Regions from separate parts of the Caldanaerovirga acetigignens genome, predicted to be linked through region 4. Evidence: riboswitches for the same ligand, from Rfam matches in the RefSeq annotation. Region 4 holds a riboswitch; each other region holds the start of a gene.
The links. Region 4 has a riboswitch for cobalamin ahead of BUB66_RS10335 (ABC transporter substrate-binding protein). Riboswitches for the same ligand answer to the same signal wherever they lie in the genome.

Region 1 (5,895 bases), on a different contig from region 4:
ATCAGGCTGTTCCCATCGATAAGCATAATTTTCTTCATCGAAGTCACTCCTTTTACTTATTATTCACCAAAAGCGCTTAAAAACCTTCTATTTGATGAAAAATATTTATAATATTAATCGACAATATTTGACTTATTTTTTAGTACCTTTATTCTCTTTACTTTGTTTGCTAAAAATTGCACGATATAGTAAGAAGATTTATCAGGAGTTGGTTTGATGGAGCACAGGGAAATATTTTACGGCATAGGAAATAGAATCAGGCGCTTGAGAAAACAGCGCAACCTGACCCAGGAGGAACTCGGAGAAAGGGCTGGTCTGCATTACAGCTACATTGGGCAGGTGGAAAGGGGAGATAAAATACCCTCTCTCAAAACTCTCTCGAAAATAGCCAAGGCCCTAAACGTGAGCCTTGACTACATTTTGGAGGACGCCGAAATTTATAAAGCACAAACAGACTCGGATAGCGCAATTAACGAACTTTTGGCTATGGTCAAAACCAGGCCTGCTCATGAGATAAAATTGCTTGCCTCCGTATGCAGGACTATTATAGAAGAACTAGATTCCTGGAAAAAAGTCCAAGGCAAAGATTTTTAAAGTTTTAAAGGACATATTTACAAAACGAAAATTTTATCCTCCGGGACATGCTTTATTAATAGAGACCAGACTTTTTCCGTTAATTCTCTTTTAATTTTTTCATCATAAGTATATACTCCTTCCCTCGCTGTATAAGGGTAGTGGATTATCTCCGAAGGCGGGAAATTTCTCCTCATCCTCTTTAAGTAATCGCGGGGTATCCTAAAGACGCCAATACTCGCGTCTTTTATCTTATCTGCCGGAATCACCGAAAAAGTCCGGCTTATCAAATTTTCGTAAGCCGCTTCCCAATCTTCAAAATACAAAACCGGGTCAAAGCAAAGCCTTACATTCCAGCCATCGCCGATGGCCTTTTTTACATTTTTGAGTCGGAGTTCGAGGGGAGGCGCATTTTTTTCATACTTCTTAATTGCCTCATCCGGAGAAAGAGTCCAGGCTAAAATCACATTGCAAGCAGGCGCAAGATAGCTTATGGCTGAATAATTTGCGCTCTTCGTGCGTATTTCTAGCTTTAAATCCTCTTTTCCCCTCGCAAACTCAATCCACCTAGTGCAAAGGGGTGCAATTCTTTCAAGCGCCAATAAATCAGTGTCATAAGAAATGCTCAGGTAAATCGGATTTCGCCTTATCAAGTCTTCGATCTCCTTAAAGAAATCCTCTACGTTCACGAAAATTACCAGATTCGCCGAAGCATACATTCCTTTAAGGTAACAGTAATCGCACGAATAAACACAGTTCAAAGCCGGCGAAGCGTAGTAAAAGTTTTCATTTCCGAAACTGTGACAAATATCAGGCCCCTGGTACAGCAACTCTCCTTTTTTGGCTGCGATTATCAGTTTCCTGCTTGACTCTTGAACGAAAAAGTTTTGCCTTGGCCTGCAAAATACATCCTTGTAGTGCTTTATCCTGACTTTGACGGCCTTCGGAAACTTTTTTAGTATTTCTTTCGTCAAAGGAGATTCCTCCACCCCTTCTTCGACGTATATGTGAGAAAAACTTCTAACAAAGCATTTTTTTAATCCTTTCAAAATAAACCTTCCCCTCGCTTTTTGAATTCACTTTTATGTTTAAAAATTCATAAAGCTCCCATGGTAGACCTTCGTTTTTTGAGAGATAATACTGAATTAAATTCTTCAGTTGATGAGTCATCGTAAAAGTGAGTCTGAGGTTTTCCGCAAGTTTGTCAATTATCTTTTCTTCGTTTTCAGATAACCCCCTTGGCATAAAACGGTGAATCGACTCTAAAGATGAAATGAAACCCTCTATCAAAGGCAGGTTTTCTCCAATAATATCCAATACGAAAGACGGCTCTACTGCTCTTTCCAAATAATCAGAAACAACTTTGATACAGTGGACGCCATGAGGAGGCAGGAAAAATGATGCAGCCTCAAAGAATCCAGCACCTTCCATGTCAACTATGTCGCCTTCAATAAGTTCTGCAGGATAATCTCCCTTAACCACTGGAAAATCAAAAGTTTCCAAAACCCCTTCCTTCATATTATGTTTTACGAGTATATCAGGATAAAATACTCTCTTTGTATCGTTATAGATTATTTTGTGACAAAGGATAGCTTCGCCCTTTTTAAGATTATCATTTTTTGCACCGGCGATGCCTATATTAAGCGCGATGTCTTTGCTCCTAGCTTTAAACTCGGTTAATAAAAAGGAAGTGGCACAAGCGGAGGCAATAGCCCCCGGACCGCTTTCCACCAGAGCCATTTCCTTTCCGGCAAAAACCTGGAAACGGCTATTTTTTAAAACCTTCTTCAGCCCAAAATATTCAATAATGGGCTTTGCCTCTACGTGATATGCAGTTACTATGAATAACACGGTTTTTCACCTTTTTTACTATTGGTTATGGTATAATCAATATATAATTTACCATATCTCAGCCTTTAAGAAAACTCAAGAGTTTTCGAAAGGAGCTTTTTATGGTAAAACAACCAAAAATCCAACTCTTCGACTTCATCATGTCCATATCGGAGACTATAGACCTCATAAGCCCCCTAGTAGCCAATCATCACTTTAAGGTGGCATATATCGCATATATGATAGGCTACGAATTAAATCTTCCTCCTGAAAACTTAAACGACCTGATAATTGCAGGAGCATTGCACGATATAGGGGCCCTTTCCTTTAAGGAACGTATAGACGCTCTTCAGTTTGAACTGGAAAATCCCTATAAACACGCTGAGTTGAGCTACCAGCTTTTAAAAACTTACCTGCCTTTTTCCAAGATTGCCGAGCTGGTAAGATTTCATCACGTCCCATGGAACTATGGAGAAGGCGCAGAATTTAGCGGAAAAGCAGTACCTCTGGGCAGCCACATACTCCACCTTGCTGACCGCATAGCGGTGCTCACGGGAAGCAGCCAAATGGACATTTTGAGAAGGTCAAAGGAAATAGTAAGGAGGGTTGAAAGCCAGTCCAATCGACTGTTTTTGCCTGAGCTTGTAGAAGCCTTTAAAAACGTGGCTGTCAAGGAGAGCTTTTGGCTGGAAGTGACCTCACCCTTTTTAAGCTCTGTTCTAAAGAGTAGAGTTACACTGCCTGTAATCGAACTCCAACTTGAAACCCTGTTAGATGTGGCAAAATTGTTTTCCCATATAATAGACTTCAGAAGCCGCTTTACCGCTACACATTCCAGCGGTGTTGCGGCAACTGCCGAATACTTAGCAAAACTTTGCGGTTTTTCCGGAAGGGAATGCTTAATGATGAGTATAGCGGGGTACTTACACGACCTTGGAAAGTTAGCGGTGCCTGTAGAAATTCTAGAAAAAAATGGAAGTCTCACTAAAAAAGAGTTTGATATCGTAAAATCCCATCCTTTTTTTACATATCGCATCTTAGAACCGCTAAAAGGCTTAGAAGAAATAACGGCATGGGCTTCCTTTCATCACGAAAAGCTGGACGGCAGCGGCTATCCCTTCCATTACAAGGCTTACGACCTGCCCCTGGGCTCCCGAATAATGTCAGTTGCCGATGTATTTTGCGCTATCACCGAGGACAGACCTTACAGAAAGGGAATGACCAAAGGGCAGGCCGTAAAAGTGCTTGAGGAAATGGTAAAGAATTCCGCACTTGATTTTTATGTCGTAGATGTTTTGAAATCCAGCTTTGAGGAAGTAAATAGGGTAAGAAAAAGAGCAGAAAAGGCCGCCGCTGAAGAATACAGGAGTTTTTACGAAAATTTGACTTATTAGTTTAATTATATTTCCTCTTTTGAAACACCTGCTTCCTCAAAAGTCGCCATTTCCTTTATTATCTTTGCTGCCGCCTCTACAAGATTCATGGCAAGTACTGCGCCAGTACCTTCACCCAATCTCATTCTCATGAAGATCATGGGTTTGAGCCCCAAAAGTTCTAGCATTACTTTGTGACCTGGTTCTTCAGATACGTGAGACGCTATCATAAAGTTTATTGAACGGGGATCTATCTTAGAAGCAATAAGGGCACCGGCAGTCGATATAAGACCGTCTATGATGACAGGTACTCTGCGCGAGGCCGCTCCCAAAATTACCCCTGCAATGCCTGCGATTTCCAGGCCCCCTACTTTTGCAAGGACCCCTATTGGGTCTTCAGGGTCGGGTTTATTTACCTCTAGAGCTTTTCTTATTGCGTTTAATTTTTTCTGCAGGCGAAGGTCATCTATCCCGGTTCCGCGGCCGACTATTTCTTCAAGGGGCTTACCTGAAAATGCAGCAAGTATTGCACTGCTAGGCGTGGTGTTTCCTATTCCCATATCTCCCGTGGCAATAAGGTCGGAGCCTTTATCTATGCTTTCCCAAGCGGTGACAACTCCTACTTCGATGGCTTTTATCGCTTCTTCTCTGCTCATGGCAGGACCTTTTGCAATGTTATCTGTGCCTTTTTTTACCTTTCTTACAAGCAGGCCTGGATGGTCCACATCTGAAGCTACTCCTATGTCAACACAAATTATCTCGGCTCCTTCGTGGCGCGCGAGTACGTTTATGGCAGCCCCTCCAGAAAGGAAGTTCACCACCATTTGGGGGGTTACCTCTTTTGGATATGCACTGACCCCTTCATCCGCAACGCCATGGTCACCCGCCATTATAATCACGGTCTTTTTTCTGAAATCATTAAACACCTTACCGCTTATCCCAGCTAATTTTACTGCCAGGTCTTCCAGGGCTCCCAGGCTCCCTTTAGGTTTTGTCAAGTTGTCCAGCCTTTCCCTCGCCCTTTGCATGGCCGTATTATCCAGTTCCCCTATACTTTTTAATGCTCTTTCCAAGATTTCCATAAACATCCTCCTTTTTCCTTAATTTTTTTGTAAAATAAAAAGTCCCTAACTGTAATAAATTACAGCTAGGGACTTTACCATCATCCCTTAGCAAACCTTCCGGGCAGGTCTTCTGGCTTCGGTTCATCTCCCCTTGCGCCTTCCCGGTTTCCCAGTGGCATTTTGCAAGGGGAATCCCCGTCACAGCGGCGGGTCCGCTCAGGATTTTCACCTGATTCCCTATTCTCCCCATCTCGGGGCACCCGAAAGGTTACGGTATTCACAATTTTAACACATTATAATAATTCTCTATTCTTTCCAAAATTCCTTCCATGACATATTAGATTTTTTAAATTCATCAAGTAAAAGAAGGAGTGCAATTAACCATTAGCGAATTAATTGACATGGAGCTTCCTGCTCGTCTTGTTGCTCTAAAGCAAGTCTTAAATAAGTTTCATTTCCCCTTCACTATAATTAAAAAGGAGTTGAAGAAAGGTATGGCTCCAGAAATGAACTCAATTGTAAGCTCCACAATTTTGTCATTGAAAAGTCTTTCGGTATACAGGAGACTCCTGGAAGACCCCTTGATAAAGAAATTCGAAAACCTATTAAAAGCTGCGAAGTCCGGCGATCCTTTGCTTTCCGCTGAAGCTTACTGCGACCTATTATACGGACTTTTGGCTAAAAGCGAAAGGGCTCTTGGTGTTGGAAATTCTTTTCAGAACCTAATACTCGACCTCATGCTTGAAGATGAAAATCCTTTCAGTTTGAGCTCTGAAAGGGCAGGAAAAGATACTGCAGATCACCTTAAAAAACTCGTCAAAACTGATTTAAAGCTCCTTAAGTCCGTCTTTGAATTTAATTTTGAAGTCATTTTGAGCTTCATCAAAGCAAAGCTAGGGCTTGACTTACCTTCTATCCCTATCAACCGCGAACCAAAGGGAAATAAGTTCCCATATCCAGAATATTACTACAGGGAAAAATATAACTTGAAGCAAAAGCTGGAAACTTCAACGGGGTGGGAAAACTTTGTAGATGATTTGGCAGAATTTTATAAA
Region 2 (5,895 bases), on a different contig from region 4:
GGGGAAGCTCGCACTTTTTGCCGGGATAGACGAAATGAGGTTCAAAAGGCAAGTGGTTCCGGGAGATATCCTAACGCTAGAAGTTGAAGTTATTAAACTAAAAGGTCCTGTAGGTAAGGGAAAGGCACGGGCTACGGTAAATGATGAGACGGCGGCTGAAGGTATTCTCATGTTTGCCTTAGTATAAATAAAAAGCCGAAAGCGGTGGAAAAATACTCTTAAGGTGAGGAGAGGTGATGTAAGTGATGCCTCCAAAAACCTTAAGAGTATTTTTAACGTACACGTGGAGAGTTTTACTGCTTTTTATCATACTGGCTTTAATTACAGGCTGCTCAAAAAGTTCAGCAAGGACTTCACCGGAAAGCTCCCGTCAACAAAAAAAAGGGATGTTTGCCCTTAAAAAGCTCGAGGAAGACGTAGAGAAGCTGGTAAAAGAATTCGAGAAAGATTATTTTGCATTAAAGGCTCCTCCTGCGGAAAGCACAGGTGTTCAAGGAGCTCATGGAGCGCAAAACGGCGGGGAAAATCAGAGCAAACAGGGACATCAACAAAGTAAGGAAGGGCAGCAGGGGGTAAGTCAACAGAAAAGATCGAGTCTTCAGCCCGACTGGGCAAAGTACGAAAAAATGGTATTTCTCATCCACGGCGAATGGAATGAATTTAGAGAACTGGCCATGCAGCAAGGGGCACAAATTGATATAATAACCGCCTTTAACGAAAAGCTAAATGAAGTTACAAAGATGCTGACAAAACAGGACCTTTACGGCGGCTTGCTGGCAGCCAATGACCTTTACTACAGGACCGTGGCTTTCGAAAGCCTTTTTGAATCGAGCCGTGCCGTGAGCGCCAAAAGAACCCTGTATTATCTGCGAGATGCGGCTTACAGGGCCTTAAGCGACCAAAACGAGGAAGCTTCAGCCTCCATGATGAAAGCCCAGGAGGAATGGAAGATGGGCAAACCCCGGCTGAAGGATAGTTTAACGGGAAATAAAGTAGAGTTTTCACTTAAAGAATTGAAAGAAGCCGTTGAAATAAAAGATCCCAATCTGATTAAAATGAAATGCCAAATTGCAGAAAAAAACATTAAAGAGGCTGAAAAAAAGTTCCACTAAAGATAATCACAAGAGGGTCCCCAACCGGAAAACCGGTCTGAGACCCTTTAATTCAAGGGTTTCAGGCGCGGTAAAAACGACGCAGGTAGCAGGTCCAGCGGATTTTTTAATATCTACGGACAATAACCTTTCCCACTGCACTGAAAAACCTGATACTTTGGCGAGGTGTTCTACCTCGCCTTTTATTCCTCTTGAACCTACCGGAATAATATCGTGCACATCAGTTATGGCTAAAAGCCGTTTTACAGCCAAGGCATCGGCGATGTCGGGGTCTTCGAGGGATACTTCATTTCCAACTTTGGGAACGCCAAGACAGTAAATTATATCTCCGGACTTTGTTTTACCCATGCGTATTTCATCGATGCTTGCGATTCCGATTGTTGTAACTCCAAGTGCTGTCTGGCATGTTGGAATATTTTTCTCGGTGCTCACGGCATAGGGGACGCCATCAAGCCCGCAGGCGGAAAGCTCATCTTTGATTCCCCTAAGAAGACCTTCTCCCGTGGGGGACGGTTCGCACGAAATGGTAGCCGTCAATGTCAGAGGCTTTGCACCTATCGCAAAAAGTTCCATCAAGGTCACCCGACATGTAAATCTTCCGGTGATGTAAGGGGAAACCTTCACAAGGTCATGTTCCTTTTCCCCTATACCTCCGGCTGAGTCGCAAGCCACCGCAAGAAAATTTCCCCCGACAATCCTTATCAGCACCACATCTCTATTCGGCAAAGCTTCATTTTTTATCCACATAACTTTCCCCCTTTGTCCTTCTTATAAGCGAATAAACGAGGGCGGCCAGCGACAGATTTAAAGCCGATGCCACCGTGAGCGGGACTACAATTGCCGTAAAAAAGCCACTGCCAAAACCGGGAAAGAGCAGCAGGCTCGCCGGCGCTAATACGCCGTTTAGCAGTGTTGTCGTTATTATCGCCAAAGTTAAATTCCTTTTACCTATAATGGCAAATACCGCTGCAAAAAATGCCATTTCGATAGCTATTAGAAGGTGGATCGGGGCCGAGAGAGGAAAGCCTGCATTCATGCTGGTGAAGATGTGCCCTAATGAAGAGGTGAGGGCGCCGTAAGAGGGGCCCAGAAACAATGCTGCCATGTACCCCGGGGCTGAATCAAAGGCCACGGTTCCCGTTGGGCTTGGCAATTTTATGCCTGCACCTATGAAGCTCAGGGCTACAAAAATGGCACTAAGGGTGAGAGCTCTTGTCTTTTGGTTTACCATAAGGCTAATACCTCCTGCTTAAAAATTATTATAATAAACGAAAAAAGCCCACAGTCTAATTGCAAATTAGACCGTGGACTTTGCCATCATCCCCGGACATCTACCTTCCAAGGCAGGTCTCCTGGCTCCGGTTCATCGCCGCCTTAAGCCTTCCCAGTTTCCCAGTGGCCTTTTTAAGGGGCTTCCCGTTACAGTGGCGGGTCCGCGCCGGACTTTCACCGGACTTCCCTATTCTCCCCAAAAGGGGCACCTTGAAGGCGCATATTTCTAGTTTCACAACAATTATAAATCTTGCGAAGGTAACTTGTCAAGTATTATATTCCGGGGCCAAAAACCCTTCCCATCGTGCCAAAACCGTGGCAGAAACCGGGTCCCATTCCAAACCCGAGTCCCCAAAATCCTCTAAGCTGCGAAAGCTGTTCTTCAGTAAGAAGGCCTTTAATTTTTTCGTAATATTCCCATTTCAGGTCAAACATTTTATTTCTGAGGTCGCTTAATTCCTTTAGCTTCTCGTCGATGGCTTTCTGGTCGGGGTTTTTTGATAAGTATAGGTCATGCAGCTCAAGTCTGATTTTTGCCATGTCACTCCTAAATTGAGTCATTTTTTGGAAGAATTCTGCCTGTATATCCCTGAGTTTGCTGTACTGTTCATCAGTCAAATTGAGCTTAGATTGCAGTCCAAAATTACTGCCTGAGCTTGGAAAAACACCAGGCACTGCCGCTATGGCCACTGCAGCGGTTCCCAGTATCAATACCGCTGCTATTCCAAAGGCCAGGATTTTCTTTGTCATGTTATCCCTCCCTTAATAGGTTAAATGCCTTTCAAAGTCTATTATAGCCTTAAAATGTGAGGGATTTTTGAGGAGAAAATGAAGAAATTCTGATTGTGCAAAAATAAATAATCTGGGGCAAAAAATTTTTGCAGTGATCATAATAGATATGGCTTTGAAATTGGTAATTCTGTAATGGCATGAGTTTTGCTTTTATAGGTTGTGGGAAAAATAAGAGGGGAGGGTTTTTACAATGAGACGAATGAGGACCATAATAATGGGAGCTGCGGGAAGAGACTTTCATGTTTTTAACGCTTATTTTAGAGACAACGATTTATATGAAGTCGTGGCCTTCACGGCAACCCAGATACCAAATATTGAAGAAAGAAAATATCCTCCTATACTTGCAGGAAATCTTTACCCCAATGGCATACCTATTTACCCCGAAAGCGAACTAGAAACGCTAATAAGAGAACAAAAAGTCGACCAGGTTGTCTTTGCATACAGCGATGTTTCTCATGAAGAAGTGATGCACAAGGCATCGAGGGTTCTAAGCTCAGGTGCTGATTTCAGACTCATGGGTCCGAAGAGCACCATGATAAAGTCAACAAAACCTGTGGTTTCTGTGGGTGCTGTAAGGACGGGAGTTGGAAAAAGTCAGACCACCAGAAGGGTTTGCGAAATTTTGAAGGACATGGGTAAAAAAGTTGTGGCAATAAGGCATCCTATGCCATACGGGGACCTGTCGAAACAGATATGCCAGAGGTTCGCGACTTATGAAGACCTGGACCGACATAAATGTACAATCGAAGAAAGAGAAGAATATGAGCCTCACATCGATATGGGAATAGTGGTGTATGCAGGGGTGGACTACGGAGTGATCCTAAAAGAGGCTGAAAAGGAAGCCGATGTGATAGTATGGGACGGCGGAAACAACGACTTCCCATTTTACCATACCGATATGCATATCGTGCTGGTTGACCCGCACAGGCCGGGTCATGAGGTAAAATACCACCCGGGTGAGACCAACCTTAGAATGGCGGATGTGGTGGTGATAAACAAGATTGATACCGCTTCTCCAGAAGGGATCGATGCTGTGCGAAGAAGCATCGAAGAGGTTAACCCTAAGGCCCAGGTGGTAGAAGCTGCATCGCCCATATTTGTCGACGACCCGGCTAAGATAAAGGGCAGGAAGGTACTTGTAGTTGAAGATGGACCTACGCTCACACATGGCGAAATGACTTATGGTGCAGGATATGTGGCAGCCAAAAAGTTCGGTGCTTCTTGCATAATCGACCCGAGGCCGTACGCCGTGGGTAGTATAAAGGAAACTTACGCCAAATACACCCACCTTTCTGTAATCCTACCTGCCATGGGCTACGGTGAGACTCAGATTAAAGAGCTTGAGGAAACCATCAACAGGACTGAATGCGATGCAGTAGTGGTGGGTACACCTATTGACTTGGGGAGGATTATGAAAATTGACAAACCTGCGGTGAGGGTTAGGTACAGGCTACAAGAAATAGGCTCCCCGACATTGGAAGATGTACTTCAGAAGTTCAGATAATAAAAAAGGGCTGTTCTCTGCGGACAGCCCTTTTTGGCAAATTAAAATCGAGTTAACTGAAGAGCTCCTTGTCGATGCCGAACTTTCTCAGGCGATACTGAAGGGCTTGCCTTTTGATACCTAACAGTTGGGCAGCTTTTGTTATGTTTCCATTGGTGCTTTTTAGAGCATTTATTATAAGTTCCCTTTCATATTCATCCACCCGGGATTTAACAGTAGAAGATCGTCCGGCCCTATGTTCAACGTAGTTTTTGAAACTTCCAAAGCTCAAATATTTAAGGTCCGAAAGGGAAATATATCCTTCGTCTACATAATTCATGACGCCCTCTATAACGTGTTCTAACTCTCTTACGTTACCAGGCCAGGAATATTCTTTAAAAAGGTTTAGCACCTGACGATCTATGCCCTTTACGTTCTTTTTGAATTTTTGGTTGTATTTTTCGATAAAATGTATAACCAGATCCTCGATGTCTTCCAGCCGGTCCCTGAGTGGGGGAATTTCGACATAAATGACGCTCAGCCGGTAAAAAAGGTCATTTCTCAATCGGCCACTTTTAATCAATTCGACAGGGTGTTCGTTAGTTGTGGCTATTATCCTTACATCTACGGGGATATCACAAGTTGCCCCTATACGCCGCACGACCCCTTCCTGGAGCACCCTCAGCAGCTTGCTTTGCAGAGAAAGTCCCATGCAGTTGATTTCATCGAGGAGAAGCGTGCCTCCGTCGGCCTGCTCGAAAAGACCAGGTCTATCTTCGGCGCCGGTAAAGCTGCCTTTGGTGGTACCAAAGAGCAACGACTCTAGCAAAGTTTCGGGGAGAGCTGCGCAGTTTTGGGCGATGAAAGGTTTGTTACGGCGGGGGCTTTCAGAATGGATGCTCTGGGCGAAAAGTTCCTTGCCGGTTCCGGTCTCACCGTAGATCAGCACCGAAGAAGTGGTGCCGGCGACTTTTTTAAGAAGACACACAAGTTCCCGGATTTTTTGGCTCTTCCCTATTATACTGTCGAAAGTGTATCTCAAGCCGATGTTGACTGTGCGAATTTTTCTTCCTATGAGTTTCTGCTGTAGTTCCAGTACCTTCTGGGAAAGTTCATATAATTCCGATACATCTCTGGAAATCTCCAGGGCCCCTAGCACTTGGCCGTCTTCAACTATAGGGATGGTGGAATTTACAGTTCTTATCTCTTTCCCCTTATAGTTCAGATAAGCTTGAT
Region 3 (5,895 bases), on a different contig from region 4:
TAGTTATGAGGTATAACGGCCTGATGCTGGAAACAGAATTCTATGCGATTGTACAGGATAGGCCGACATATTACACCGTGGCCTGGCTTAAAAAGAAAGCGGTGTGAAATGCCTTTATTTCCCAAGTCAGCCATGGCAATATGCAGTGGCTTATATCGGCTATGGCACCTTCACAGGACGATCTTCACTTCCAAAGTTTTTTTATCATACACCGGCACGCAGTCAATAACGTCAATTTGCAAACAGTAATCTATATCTTTTTCAAAGCCAAGGCCAAGAAGCCTTTTGTAGTGTGCTGCATGGGATATGAATGCTTTCAGGTTACTTTGGTATTTTAAGTAAAGGTCCCGGCAGGCGAAGGCCAGGTCCGAAAGCTCCGGTGGTTCTTTTTCCCTTTCTATGTTCCTTACCAGGATATCCACAATAAGGCCGGCACATGCGGAATCGTCGAGAGAAAATTCCCCCAGCGTCCCGGCGCAAACTATGGATACGCAGGGGGCTTCGCCGAGCAAGGCAAGCTTCAAGGCTTTTTCGGCTACTGCTGACGCGTTGAGAAAACAACCTATGAATACGTGCTCGGCGCTTTCGGAAGCCTTTATGGCCCTCGTTCCGTTGCTGGTAGTGAGGATGACCGTTTTGCCAGAAACCAGCTCTTTTTTGTATTCCAGGGGTGAATTTCCCAGGTCAAAGCCGGGAATCTTAACCGCGCCCCGCTCGCCGCCGAGGAGGACGTGACCTTCAAATTTCCTTGCTAGAATCAAAGCGTCATCCACAGAAGGCGCTGGGATGACCCTTTTTGCGCCGTTAAAAAGAGCTGTGGTTATGACGCTGGTAGCCCTGAGGACGTCTATTACTATTGCGGTTTTCCCGCTCAAATTTTTTACGCTGTCGCAGGTGGGATATACTTCAATTTGCATTCTTCTCTCCCCTTTGTGCAGAATTGCCCTTATTTTATTTATGTTTTATTAAATGCTTCCTCAACGGTTTTAAGAACAAACTCCGCATCTTTAATGGCCATTTCGACATATTCAGGCCCATACTCTTCGGTAGGGATGAAATCCTCGGCGCTGTAGAAGCTAAGTTCCTTTTCCTTGCGCAGGCGTTTCGAAATGCCTTTTATTTTTGTCGATAACAATTCTACCATTTCTTGGGCTTCCCGGACCATATCTGAATAAGGAGAAAAAATCTTCAACTCCGAGACTCATCTTTCCAATTTTTTTTGTTCACGAAAACCACCTTTTGGCCGGATTTCTTAAGGAAATTATATCAATCTTCATTTGACGCATCAACTTTTATGTTTTATAAATTGACAAACCTTTCGAAAAATGTTATATCTTTTAGTAAGGAAAATCGAATATAAGGGATACAGGTTCCGGCGAAATGCCGGCTAAGAGGGAAGTCCGGTGAAAATCCGGCGCGGTCCCGCCACTGTGATGGGGAGCCGCCTTATAGGATGCCACTGGGTGACCGGGAAGGCATAAGGCGGCGGTGAACCAGAGCCAGGAGACCTGCCTGTATCTTTTATACACTTACCTACGAGTGATAGGGGGTGTATAGAGGATGGATTTACACATAACCTCTTAACACTTCGTAGTTAAGAGGTTTTTTATTTTAAAAAATCTGAAAGGAGTTTTGAAAGTGAAAAAGACTGCTTCGTTCTTGACCTTGGTTATGCTTACCTTTTACCATGCCGAAGCTTATGCGATGCACATAATGGAAGGGTTTTTGCCCCTTTCATGGAGCGTCCTATGGTACGCTGTTTACATTCCGTTTTTGCTGGTTGGACTTTCATACATAAGAAAAAAGATCATGTCTAATGCTTCGGGCAAGGTGCTTCTGGGTTTTGCCGGGGCTTTTGCTTTCGTGCTCTCAGCCTTAAAACTGCCATCGGTTACGGGTAGCTGCTCCCATCCTACAGGTGTGGGCCTAGGGGCGATATTGTTCGGGCCCTTCCCGATGGCGGTAATAGGCGGCATAGTGCTGCTTTTCCAGGCTCTGCTCCTTGCCCACGGCGGGCTGAGCACCCTGGGGGCTAATTCTTTTTCTATGGCGGTGGCAGGTCCCTTTATTTCTTATTGGGTATATAGGGCGGCGAAGAGGGCGGGCCTTTCTCGAAATATCGCGGTATTTCTCGGAGCTTCTTTAGGGGACCTTGCAACTTACGCCGTTACTTCCTTACAATTGGCCCTGGCGTTTCCCGACAGGGTAGGAGGTTTTTTAGCTTCGTTTTTGAAATTTGCCGGGATCTTCGCAGTAACCCAGGTGCCCCTTGCAATAGCAGAAGGGATTGTAACGGTCGTTGCTCTGGATTTGCTTGAGCAGAGGGCAAAAGGTGCGGTGGAAAATATGATAAAAGGGGAGGGTCTTAATTGAAAGAAGGACGGCATTTGAGGCTTTTACTTGCCCTTATGGTCATCCTCTTGACATTGCTTTTTCTGTCATTTAAGCTTGACCTCGGATTTGAGGGCTCCGACGACAGGGCGATGGAGCTCATCTTAAATATTAATCCGGATTATACGCCTTGGCTTTCAAATCTATGGGAGCCCGAAAGCGACCTCATGGAGAAACTGCTCTTTGGATTTCAGGTAACGCTAGGACTTGTCCTCGGAATCTATTTTTATTTAAAACTGAAGGGAGCAGAAGATGTTTCTAGATAGATATGCTTACAACAATCGCTTAAAAGACGTAAACCCGCTTTATAAAATGGCTTTTGCCTTTTCGATGATGGTTCTGGGATTCGCTGGAGGGTTCTGGGTCCACCTTTTTATCTTTGCGATAATGGCGACTGCAGCGGTTTTTATAGCGGGGATAGACTTGAAGGGCTACGCAGGGCTGCTTTCAGGGGCAATGCTTTTTCTGCTGCCAGGAGCTTTTGTGGTATTCCTCTCTTCATATTCTCCAAGGGAAGCGGCTCTGCTTTGCAGCCGCTCCCTCGCGATGGTCTCGTGCTTTTATTTCCTTTGCCTTACTACTCCAGCCCTAGAAATAGTGGTGGCATTAAAAGGTCTGGGGGTGCCCCGGCTTTTTGTGGAGCTTGCTTTTTTGACTTACAGGCAGATTTTTACCTTGGCCGACTATGCGGGAATGATTTACAGCGCCCAGGCTGCAAGGCTCGGGTATATTAGTTTTGAATCTTCTCTTCGCTCCACGGGCCTTCTGGTCTCGGGACTTTTTACAAAGGCCATGGAAGGCTCCAATAAGCTTCAGATGGCGCTGGAGGCCAGGGGATATGACGGTGGAGAGCTGAAAGTCCTGGATATTCGTCCAAACGACAATAAGAAAGAAAATACCATTTTTGCAATGTGGGCTTCGATAATAGTCGTTTCGGCGATGATTCTCTCGGCTATTAACTCACTAGTAAAATGGGGAAAGGGATAAAATGGGAAAGTATTGGATGGAATTGATTGATGTCTACTACGCATATCCCGGCAGCGTTTGGGCTTTAAAAGGAGTAAACTTAAGGCTTGAAAAAGGGAAAAAAGTCGCCATATTAGGGCCGAACGGCGCGGGAAAGTCCACGCTGCTGTTTCACTTTATAGGTCTTTTGAAGCCCAAGAAAGGCGCTGTATATTACGAGGGTTCAAAGGTAGAGTATACAAAGGCTTTCTTGAAAACCTGGAGGCAAAAGGTGGGACTGGTCTTTCAGGACCCGGACGCCCAGATGTTTGCGGGAAGCGTATTTCAAGAGGTCTCCTTCGGGCCGATGAACCTCGGCCTCCAAGAAGATGAAGTGAGGAATAGGGTACTCAAAGCTCTTGAAACCATGGGAATAGATGAGCTGAAATATAGACCGGCGCATTTTTTAAGCTACGGACAAAAAAAGAAGGTCGCCATCGCCTCGGTTCTTGCGATGAACCCGGATGCGCTGGTGTTTGACGAACCGACGGCCTATTTAGACCCTAGGTCTTCGGCTGAACTGGTGGAAATGATGGAAAAATTATACCGCTTGGGAAAACAAATCGTAATATCGACCCATGACGTAGACCTGGCCTTTAGTTTTGCAGACTGGATAGTTGTAATGAAAGACGGCAAAGTCTTGGCGCAGGGAAACCCTTTAGAAATTTTTACCGACGATGAACTTATTGGAGAATCAGGTCTGGAAAAGCCCTTTATGGTAAAAATAGGCGATCTTCTTAAAAAGAGAGGACTGCTTAAAGGCTCTTTCCCCAGAGATTTTAAGCAGCTTGCCTCAATGCTCGAAAGCGACGGAGGGGATTGACTTGGCAAAAGGGTTCATGATTGCAGGAACCCATAGCGGTTCCGGCAAGACTACGCTGGCCCTCGGAATAATGGGAGCTTTTTCGGAAATGGGACAAGTGGCGGCCTTCAAGGTGGGGCCGGATTATATAGATACGGCTTATCACCGATTTGTAACAAAAACTCCATCGTACAACCTGGACATATTTATGCAGGGGGAAGAAAAACTCAGGGAATTGTATATAAAGAAATCAAAGGGCCGGTTTGTTTCGGTGGTAGAAGGGGTCATGGGACTTTTCGACGGCCTTGACGACACCGGCCATGCCAGCAGCGCCCACGTGGCAAAGGTCCTCGGGATTCCCGTGGTGTTGGTTGTGGATGCATCGGGAATGGCGAGGAGCATAAGCGCGATGGTAAAGGGTTACAAGGAATTCGACGAAGGCCTTAATGTTAAAGGGGTTATACTGAACAAGGTAAATAGCGAAAGCCACTATTTGCTCTTGAAACGGTGCCTGATGCAGGATTTGAAACTTCCGGCTTTAGGATACTTGCCGTACGACGAGGAGCTTTCCCTTCCGGAAAGACACCTGGGGCTTTTGCCCGTATGGGAAATGAGGAACCTGGAGGGGAAATTCCAAAAGCTATTTGAAAAAATAAAAAAATACATAGATCTGGAACAGCTTCTCGCAATGGTCTCCTGTGATGAAAATTTTGTATATCCCTGGGACAATATATCCTCCCGGGGAGTAGATCGGGTGAAAATCGGGGTTGCAATGGACGAAGCCTTCAACTTTTACTACCAGCAGAGCCTGGAGACCCTAGAATGTTTGGGGGCAGAACTTGTGTTTTTCAGCCCCCTTAAGGACCCTTTTCTTCCGGAGGGAATATCGGGGCTCATAATAGGAGGCGGTTTTCCTGAAGTTTTTGCTGAAAAGTTAAGCTCCAATAAAGAGATGATGAAATCCGTAAGGGAGGCATTCGAGGCCGGCATGCCGATTTACGCCGAATGCGGCGGATTGATGTACCTGGGCAGGAGCATAATAGACGGGGCAGGGAAAAGTTTTCCCATGGTTGGAGTGTTTGAGTTGGATTCGGTTATGACCGACGGACTTAAGCGTTTTGGATACGCCGAAGCTACGGTGGTTGATGAAACGGTTTTGGCCCCCGCTGGTGCTGTTGTAAAAGGCCATGAATTTCACTATTCCGAAGTTGTAAATGCAAAAGAAAAAACTTCCTACATCGTCAAAAAAAGAAGCAAAAGGACCTATAGATGCGGCTTTACGAAGAAAAATTGCCTTGGGACCTTTTTGCATCTGGATTTTTACGCAAACCCGGAGCTGGGAAGGCATTTTTTGGAAAAGTGTCGCCGCTTCAAGGAGGGAATTTTAAGATGAAGGCCTTACTTTTAATTGCCCACGGGAGCAGGGAAGGTAACTGCGCTCCTGTGATAAACAAGTTTATAAAAAAAGCGGAAAAATACGGGCGGTTTGAGCTGATCGATGCCGCTTATGTCCAATTCGAACGTCCTGCCATTAAAGATGTTGTAGATAAACTTGCTTCTTTGGGAGCGGATGAAATTTGGGCGGTGCCGGTGTTTTTGTTCGAAGGGGTTCACGTTAGGCACGACATACCTGAGCAGCTTAGGGAGGCGGCCTTTTACCATCCGGATATTCGAGTCGTGCTGACAAGGCCCATTGG
Region 4 (5,895 bases):
AAAGAAGGAAGGGATTTTAAAGAGACGATTTTGGAGATAACAAAAATAGTAGATGGACCCATAAGCGCGGAAGTTGTCAGTCTCGATGCCGAGGGCATGGTAAAAGAGGCTATGGAAATAGCTTCGTGGCATCCAAACATAGTAATTAAAATTCCGATGACGTGGGAAGGATTGAAGGCTGTAAAAGAATTGAGTAAAAATGGCGTTAAAACCAATGTTACCCTTATTTTCTCACCAAGCCAGGCTCTTTTAGCGGCCCAGGCTGGTGCAACTTACGTGAGTCCTTTTATCGGAAGGTTTACCGACATAAGCCAGGATGGTATAGCTCTGGTTTCGGATATTGTCGATATTTTTACGCTTCATGATATAAAGACGAAAGTTATAGCTGCCAGTATCAGGACGCCAATGGACGTAGTCAACGCTGCAAAGGCAGGAGCTGACATAGCTACTGTGCCTTATAAAGTTCTGGAGCAGATGGTAAAACACCCCTTGACCGATATAGGCATCCAGCGCTTCCTCGAGGATTGGAAAAAAGTGCCGAACAAGTAATGCCGCATGAAAAATAAGCCCGTGTTCTTTATTTAATGCGGGCTTTTTTTGTTTTCTGGCCCCCGTTCGGGGTCTATTACTTTTCTCATACCCCGGATTTTGTCGAGGGCTTCTTTTCTTACAGCAAGCTCCCTTGATATTTCCTCCTTTTCTGTTGCTTTTTCTTTTTTTCTTTTATCTTTTTTTGCCATTAAAAAACCCACCTCTGTTTTATGTCTTGCGTTAATATATTGTGCAGTATCGATAAGAATTATTTTGAGTTTGGTAATTTTGTATAAATGATTGATGGGAACTGAATAAAAATGTTAACATATAGGAGAAAGAAGATGATGGAGGAAGGGAGAAGACTATATGCTCAATTTGAATGCAAAACTTATGGAGCTAGAGGCCAGCGGGAAAAAAATTAACGTGGGATTAATAGGCGCTGGTCAGATGGGGCGGGGACTTGTGAGCCAGATTTTTTGCATGAAAGGCATTAAAATGGCAGCCGTATGCGATAGGGATTTAGAAGAAGCAAAAAAAGCTTACATATTGGCGGGGGTGTCCGAAGACGATATATTTCCGGCGCGAACGCCTGCGGAAGTGGAAGAATGGGTAGCAAGGGGAAGGTATGTAATAACGGAAGATTTTAGTACCGTTACGCGAGCTATACCGATTGATGTCATAGTGGATGCAACAGGAGTGCCCGAGGTTGGAGCGCAAATTGCATTAGAGTCAATTTATAACGGTAAACATATAGTGATGTTAAACGTTGAAACGGATGTGACAGTGGGGCCGATTTTGAAGAAGATGGCAGATAGTGCGGGGGTGGTATATACTGTATCTGCCGGGGATGAACCAGGGGCAATAAAAGAATTATATGATTTTGCTGATGCCCTAGGATTTGAGGTATTGGTTTTAGGCAAGGGTAAAAATAACCCCCTCGATTTGGAAGCTAACCCCGATTCGGTTATGGAAGAAGCTATCAAGAAGAAAATGAGCCCTAGAATGCTGGCATCTTTCAAAGACGGCACTAAAACCATGGTGGAACTAACTGCTGTTTCCAATGCAACCGGTTTTATGCCCACCAGGAGGGGGTTAATAGGACCCAGTGCGAGCGTTAAAGAATTGACAAAAATATTCAGATTAAAAGAAGAGGGGGGAATTTTAGAAAGGTATCAGGTAGTGGAATACGTCAACGGTGTTGCACCGGGAGTTTTCGCAATTGTTAAGACCAATTTAGAGGCTATTAAAGAAGAATTGGCTTATCTTTCCATGGGTGAAGGCCCCAACTATGTACTTTATCGTCCTTACCACCTGACAAGCATAGAAACGCCCCTTTCGATCGCCAGGGCGTACATTTACAAGGAGCCTACAATAGTACCTAAGGGTGCTCCGGTATCCGAGACCATAGCAGTAGCAAAAAAAGATTTAAAAGTTGGGGAACACCTTGACGGCATCGGAGGTTTTACGGTTTACGGTTTAATAGATACTTATAAAAACGCGAAAAAAGAAAACGCCCTGCCGATAGGACTGGTAAACAGCAACGTGGTAATGATAAAAAATGTGAAAAAAGGACAGGTAATAACTTATGATTCTATTAGATTAGATGAAGGCTCGCTAATTTTGCAGTTGCGCAGAATGCAAGAGAAGCTGATTGGTTAGGGCTGTGACTAAAAATCAATATTGATATTTTTTAATTTTCGAGGTATAGTTAAAAAAAGATTAAATTTATTAATCGAAAGACGAGGGAGTTTTTTATATGACCTCAAAAATGAAGGCTGAGCTTTATTGCCTTCATTGTAATAAAGATACACCTCACGTAGTGACCTATGTAGGAAAAATCTTGAAAAGCATAAGATGTGAAGAATGCGGCAGTGAAATAGAAATAAACAGGGAGAAATTATTAGAAAATTATGCGGCAGAATTTATCGAACGGATAATAACAAAACCTTACAGGATGACAAAAGAGCTTGAAAAAGACATCACAAAATTTCTCCTTTCGTTACCCATTAGGATCATTACTAAACCTTACAGAATAGTAAAAGAAGTAGAAGAAATATTAAAAAAGGATTAGCGGAGGGATAAGATGTATCAAGGGATTGCGGCTTCGCCGGGCATCGAAATAGGAAAAGCTTTTGTGCTAAAAGAAAGCGAAATTAAGATAGATACGGCTAATATTGCTGAAGAGAAAATTGTCGGTGAAATAAAACGTTTGGAAGAAGGTATTGCAAAGTCCAGGGAGCAGCTAATAAAAATTAGAGAGAAGGCCGAGCGTGAGCTTGGAAAAGACAAGGCTCAGATTTTCGACGCCCACATCATGGTTTTAGATGACCCTATATTTATGGATGAGATAAGGGAAAAAATAAAGAGCGAGCGAATAACTGCTGAAAACGCCATAAGTCAGGTATCTAAAAAGTACGTTGATATGTTCAATAGTATGGAGGACGAGTACCTCAAGGAAAGGGCAGCCGATATAAAAGATGTGAGTGAAAGACTAATAAAGAATGTGCTTGGTATCCCGATTCGATCTCTGGCAGAATTGGCCGAAGAAGTCATCGTCATTGCAAGAGATTTGACTCCTTCGGATACCGCGCAGATGGATAAGGAAAAAGTAAAGGCCTTTGCCACGGATATGGGAGGCAGGACCTCTCACACGGCAATAATGGCTCGATCCTTGGAAATCCCGGCGGTAGTGGGATTGGGCAGCATTTCTAATGAAGTCTCAGAAGGGGATACCGTCATAGTCGATGGAAATAAGGGTATAGTCTTAGTGAATCCAAGTGAGGATACTTTGCGACAATACAACGAATTAAAACTCGAGTATCAAAGGTATAAGGAAGAATTGAAAAAATTGAAAGATCTTCCCGCTGAAACGAAAGACGGCAAAAGGCGTGTGGAATTGGCTGCCAATATCGGGACGCCAAAAGATGTGAAAGGGGCGCTTGAGCACGGCGCCGAAGGCATAGGTCTTTATCGGACTGAATTTCTTTATATGGACAGGGAAACCCTCCCCGATGAGGAAGAGCAGTTCCGGGCTTACAAAGAGGTAGCAGAAGCAATGTATCCAAGGCCTGTGATAATTAGAACTCTGGACATCGGTGGGGATAAAAAGCTGCCTTTCCTTGAAATGCCCGAAGAACTTAACCCGTTTTTAGGGTGGAGAGCTATAAGAATGTGCCTGGATAATCCTCAGTTATTCAAAGTGCAATTGCGAGCTATCCTGAGAGCAAGCCACTACGGGAAAATTAAAATAATGTACCCGATGATTTCTAGCCTGTCGGAATTGAGAAAAGCTAATGAAATTTTAGAAGAGGCGAAGGCCGAATTAAGGCATGAGGGAATACCTTTTGACGAAAACTTGGAAGTAGGTATAATGGTGGAAATTCCATCGGCTGCGGTAACTGCCGACATCCTCGCAAAGGAAGTTGATTTCTTCAGCATTGGCACCAATGACCTCATCCAGTATACACTGGCGGTAGACAGGATGAACGAGAAAATCGCAAACCTGTATGAGCCCTTCCATCCAGCGGTGTTGAGGTTGATAAAGAACGTAATCGACGCCTCCCACAGGGCTGGAAAGTGGACAGGTATGTGCGGGGAAATGGCTGGCGATCCCCTTGCTGCCCCAATACTTCTGGGGATGGGTCTTGACGAATTTTCTATGAGCGCCACTTCCATTTCGCAGGTCAAAAAGGTAATTAGATCCCTAACCTATGATCAGGCAAGGGAAATTGCAAATAAAGCTTTAGAAATGGAAAACCCCGCTGAAATAAAGGAAATGCTAAATAAAGTTTTAGAGGAAATTAAATAACTTGGAGAGTATCTGTTTTTGAAGTATAATAATTTAGGGAAAATGAATAACTGCCATCAGGTACCCTTTGGGTTTAAAAGGGAATCAGGTGAAATTCCTGAGCGGCCCCGCCACTGTAACCGGTGATGAACTGCTAGGCCACTGGGATGAAAAATCCTGGGAAGGCGCAGGGAAGATGAACCGGAAGCCAGGAGACCTGCCTGTTGGTTTTCTAGTACGAAGCCTTCGGAGGAAAGGGGGAGTACTGTTTTAGAAGAATGTTTCTCGGCTCTGAAAGGCCGGGATTATTTTTTAAAGGCAAATTAAAATGTGGGGGGTAATAATGTGAAAAGCAAATTCACCTTTTACAAAATGCTTGTTGTCATCCTTACAGTAGCAATTGCCATAACTTTGGCATCTTGCAAGTCGAATTCCAAAACCGATACCAAAGAAAACTCCAACAGTGCATATCCGTTGACGGTAAAGGACCAGATGGGAAGAGAGGTAGTAATCGAGAAAGAACCCGAGCGCATAATATCTCTTGCTCCCAGCAACACCGAGATCCTATTTGCCCTGGGACTTGGCGATAAAGTTGTTGGAGTCACCGATTATTGCGATTACCCTGAGGAAGCAAAGCAGAAGGAAAAAATTGGCGGGTTTGCAGATCCCAATATGGAAAAGGTTTTGACTTTAAAACCAGATTTAGTTTTAGCAACGAGCATGCACGAGCAACCGGTGAGAAAGCTGGAAGAATTGCAAATTCCCATCTTGGTGTTAAATCCGAAAAATATAGATGAGGTCTTAGACGCATTGTTGTTAGTTGGAAAGGTTACAAATAGAGAAAAGCAGGCTGAAGAGCTTGTGGCCAATCTGAAATCAAGGGTTGAATCCATCGAAGAAAAAGTTTCTTCAATACCTGAGGACAAAAGGCCGAAAGTATTTTACGAACTATGGCCGTCACCTATCACGTCAGCAGGACCCGGCACCTTCGTCCATGATCTTATAGAAAATGCGGGAGGTATCAATGTTGCATCCGACGCGGCAAAGTCGTATCCTGAATACAGTCAAGAGATGATCATAGAAAAAAATCCGGACATAATAATTTTCTCCCATCACGGAAGCAGCAATCAGACGAAGGAGGATATAATAAAGCGTCCGGGCTGGGAAAATATAAAAGCTATAAAGGAAGGAAAGGTGTATTACGTCGATGAAAATATAATCCAAAGGCCCACTCCCAGATTGGTGGATGGACTTGAACAGTTTGCAAAAATCATTCACCCGGAAATTTTTAAGGATTAACGAGGGTTATTTGATGGATGCAAAAAAAAGGGTTGGAAAAATATACCTACTTTTGCTGATTCTAACGTTGGTAGGAAGTCTGTTTTCGCTGGGGGTAGGGGCTGTCAGCGTCCCTCCCTCAGAGATTTTAAAAATTATACTTAGCAAAGTTCCGGTTTTGCAAAATAAATTGCATCCTATGTGGTCACAATCCCATGAGGTTATAATTTTAAAATTGAGGCTTCCCAGGATAATTTTGACCTTCCTTGTTGGAGCTGAACTTTCTGCAGCGGGAG

Region 1: it holds a riboswitch for cobalamin, as region 4 does, so the genes downstream of both, cobT (nicotinate-nucleotide--dimethylbenzimidazole phosphoribosyltransferase) here and BUB66_RS10335 (ABC transporter substrate-binding protein) in region 4, are expected to answer to the same signal.
Region 2: it holds a riboswitch for cobalamin, as region 4 does, so the genes downstream of both, BUB66_RS08030 (ECF transporter S component) here and BUB66_RS10335 (ABC transporter substrate-binding protein) in region 4, are expected to answer to the same signal.
Region 3: it holds a riboswitch for cobalamin, as region 4 does, so the genes downstream of both, BUB66_RS05310 (energy-coupling factor ABC transporter permease) here and BUB66_RS10335 (ABC transporter substrate-binding protein) in region 4, are expected to answer to the same signal.

The regions. Positions count from the first base shown of each region.
Region 1 covers NZ_FRCR01000007.1:20,257-26,151, forward strand. The annotation lists gene polA (DNA polymerase I) at 1-38, opposite strand, end outside; gene BUB66_RS06545 (helix-turn-helix domain-containing protein) at 217-594, shown strand; gene BUB66_RS06550 (SPL family radical SAM protein) at 612-1,622, opposite strand; gene BUB66_RS06555 (5'-methylthioadenosine/S-adenosylhomocysteine nucleosidase family protein) at 1,594-2,424, opposite strand; gene BUB66_RS06560 (HD-GYP domain-containing protein) at 2,526-3,797, shown strand; gene cobT (nicotinate-nucleotide--dimethylbenzimidazole phosphoribosyltransferase) at 3,803-4,858, opposite strand; cobalamin riboswitch at 4,944-5,119, opposite strand; gene BUB66_RS06570 (ATP-binding protein) at 5,347-5,895, shown strand, end outside.
Region 2 covers NZ_FRCR01000009.1:41,790-47,684, reverse strand. The annotation lists gene fabZ (3-hydroxyacyl-ACP dehydratase FabZ) at 1-187, shown strand, start outside; gene BUB66_RS08040 (hypothetical protein) at 243-1,112, shown strand; gene BUB66_RS08035 (AIR synthase related protein) at 1,119-1,859, opposite strand; gene BUB66_RS08030 (ECF transporter S component) at 1,843-2,343, opposite strand; cobalamin riboswitch at 2,438-2,612, opposite strand; gene BUB66_RS08025 (Spy/CpxP family protein refolding chaperone) at 2,658-3,134, opposite strand; gene BUB66_RS08020 (cyclic 2,3-diphosphoglycerate synthase) at 3,367-4,680, shown strand; gene BUB66_RS08015 (sigma-54 interaction domain-containing protein) at 4,733-5,895, opposite strand, start outside.
Region 3 covers NZ_FRCR01000005.1:103,871-109,765, reverse strand. The annotation lists gene BUB66_RS05325 (hypothetical protein) at 1-107, shown strand, start outside; gene BUB66_RS05320 (2-phosphosulfolactate phosphatase) at 171-917, opposite strand; gene BUB66_RS11895 (hypothetical protein) at 956-1,144, opposite strand; cobalamin riboswitch at 1,351-1,530, shown strand; gene BUB66_RS05310 (energy-coupling factor ABC transporter permease) at 1,672-2,373, shown strand; gene BUB66_RS05305 (energy-coupling factor ABC transporter substrate-binding protein) at 2,370-2,657, shown strand; gene cbiQ (cobalt ECF transporter T component CbiQ) at 2,644-3,378, shown strand; gene BUB66_RS05295 (energy-coupling factor ABC transporter ATP-binding protein) at 3,395-4,219, shown strand; gene BUB66_RS05290 (cobyrinic acid a,c-diamide synthase CobB) at 4,221-5,591, shown strand; gene BUB66_RS05285 (sirohydrochlorin chelatase) at 5,588-5,895, shown strand, end outside.
Region 4 covers NZ_FRCR01000016.1:5,217-11,111, forward strand. The annotation lists gene fsa (fructose-6-phosphate aldolase) at 1-549, shown strand, start outside; gene BUB66_RS12250 (hypothetical protein) at 582-740, opposite strand; gene BUB66_RS10320 (NAD(P)H-dependent oxidoreductase) at 901-2,193, shown strand; gene BUB66_RS10325 (bh protein) at 2,291-2,605, shown strand; gene ptsP (phosphoenolpyruvate--protein phosphotransferase) at 2,618-4,342, shown strand; cobalamin riboswitch at 4,384-4,560, shown strand; gene BUB66_RS10335 (ABC transporter substrate-binding protein) at 4,667-5,620, shown strand; gene BUB66_RS10340 (FecCD family ABC transporter permease) at 5,634-5,895, shown strand, end outside.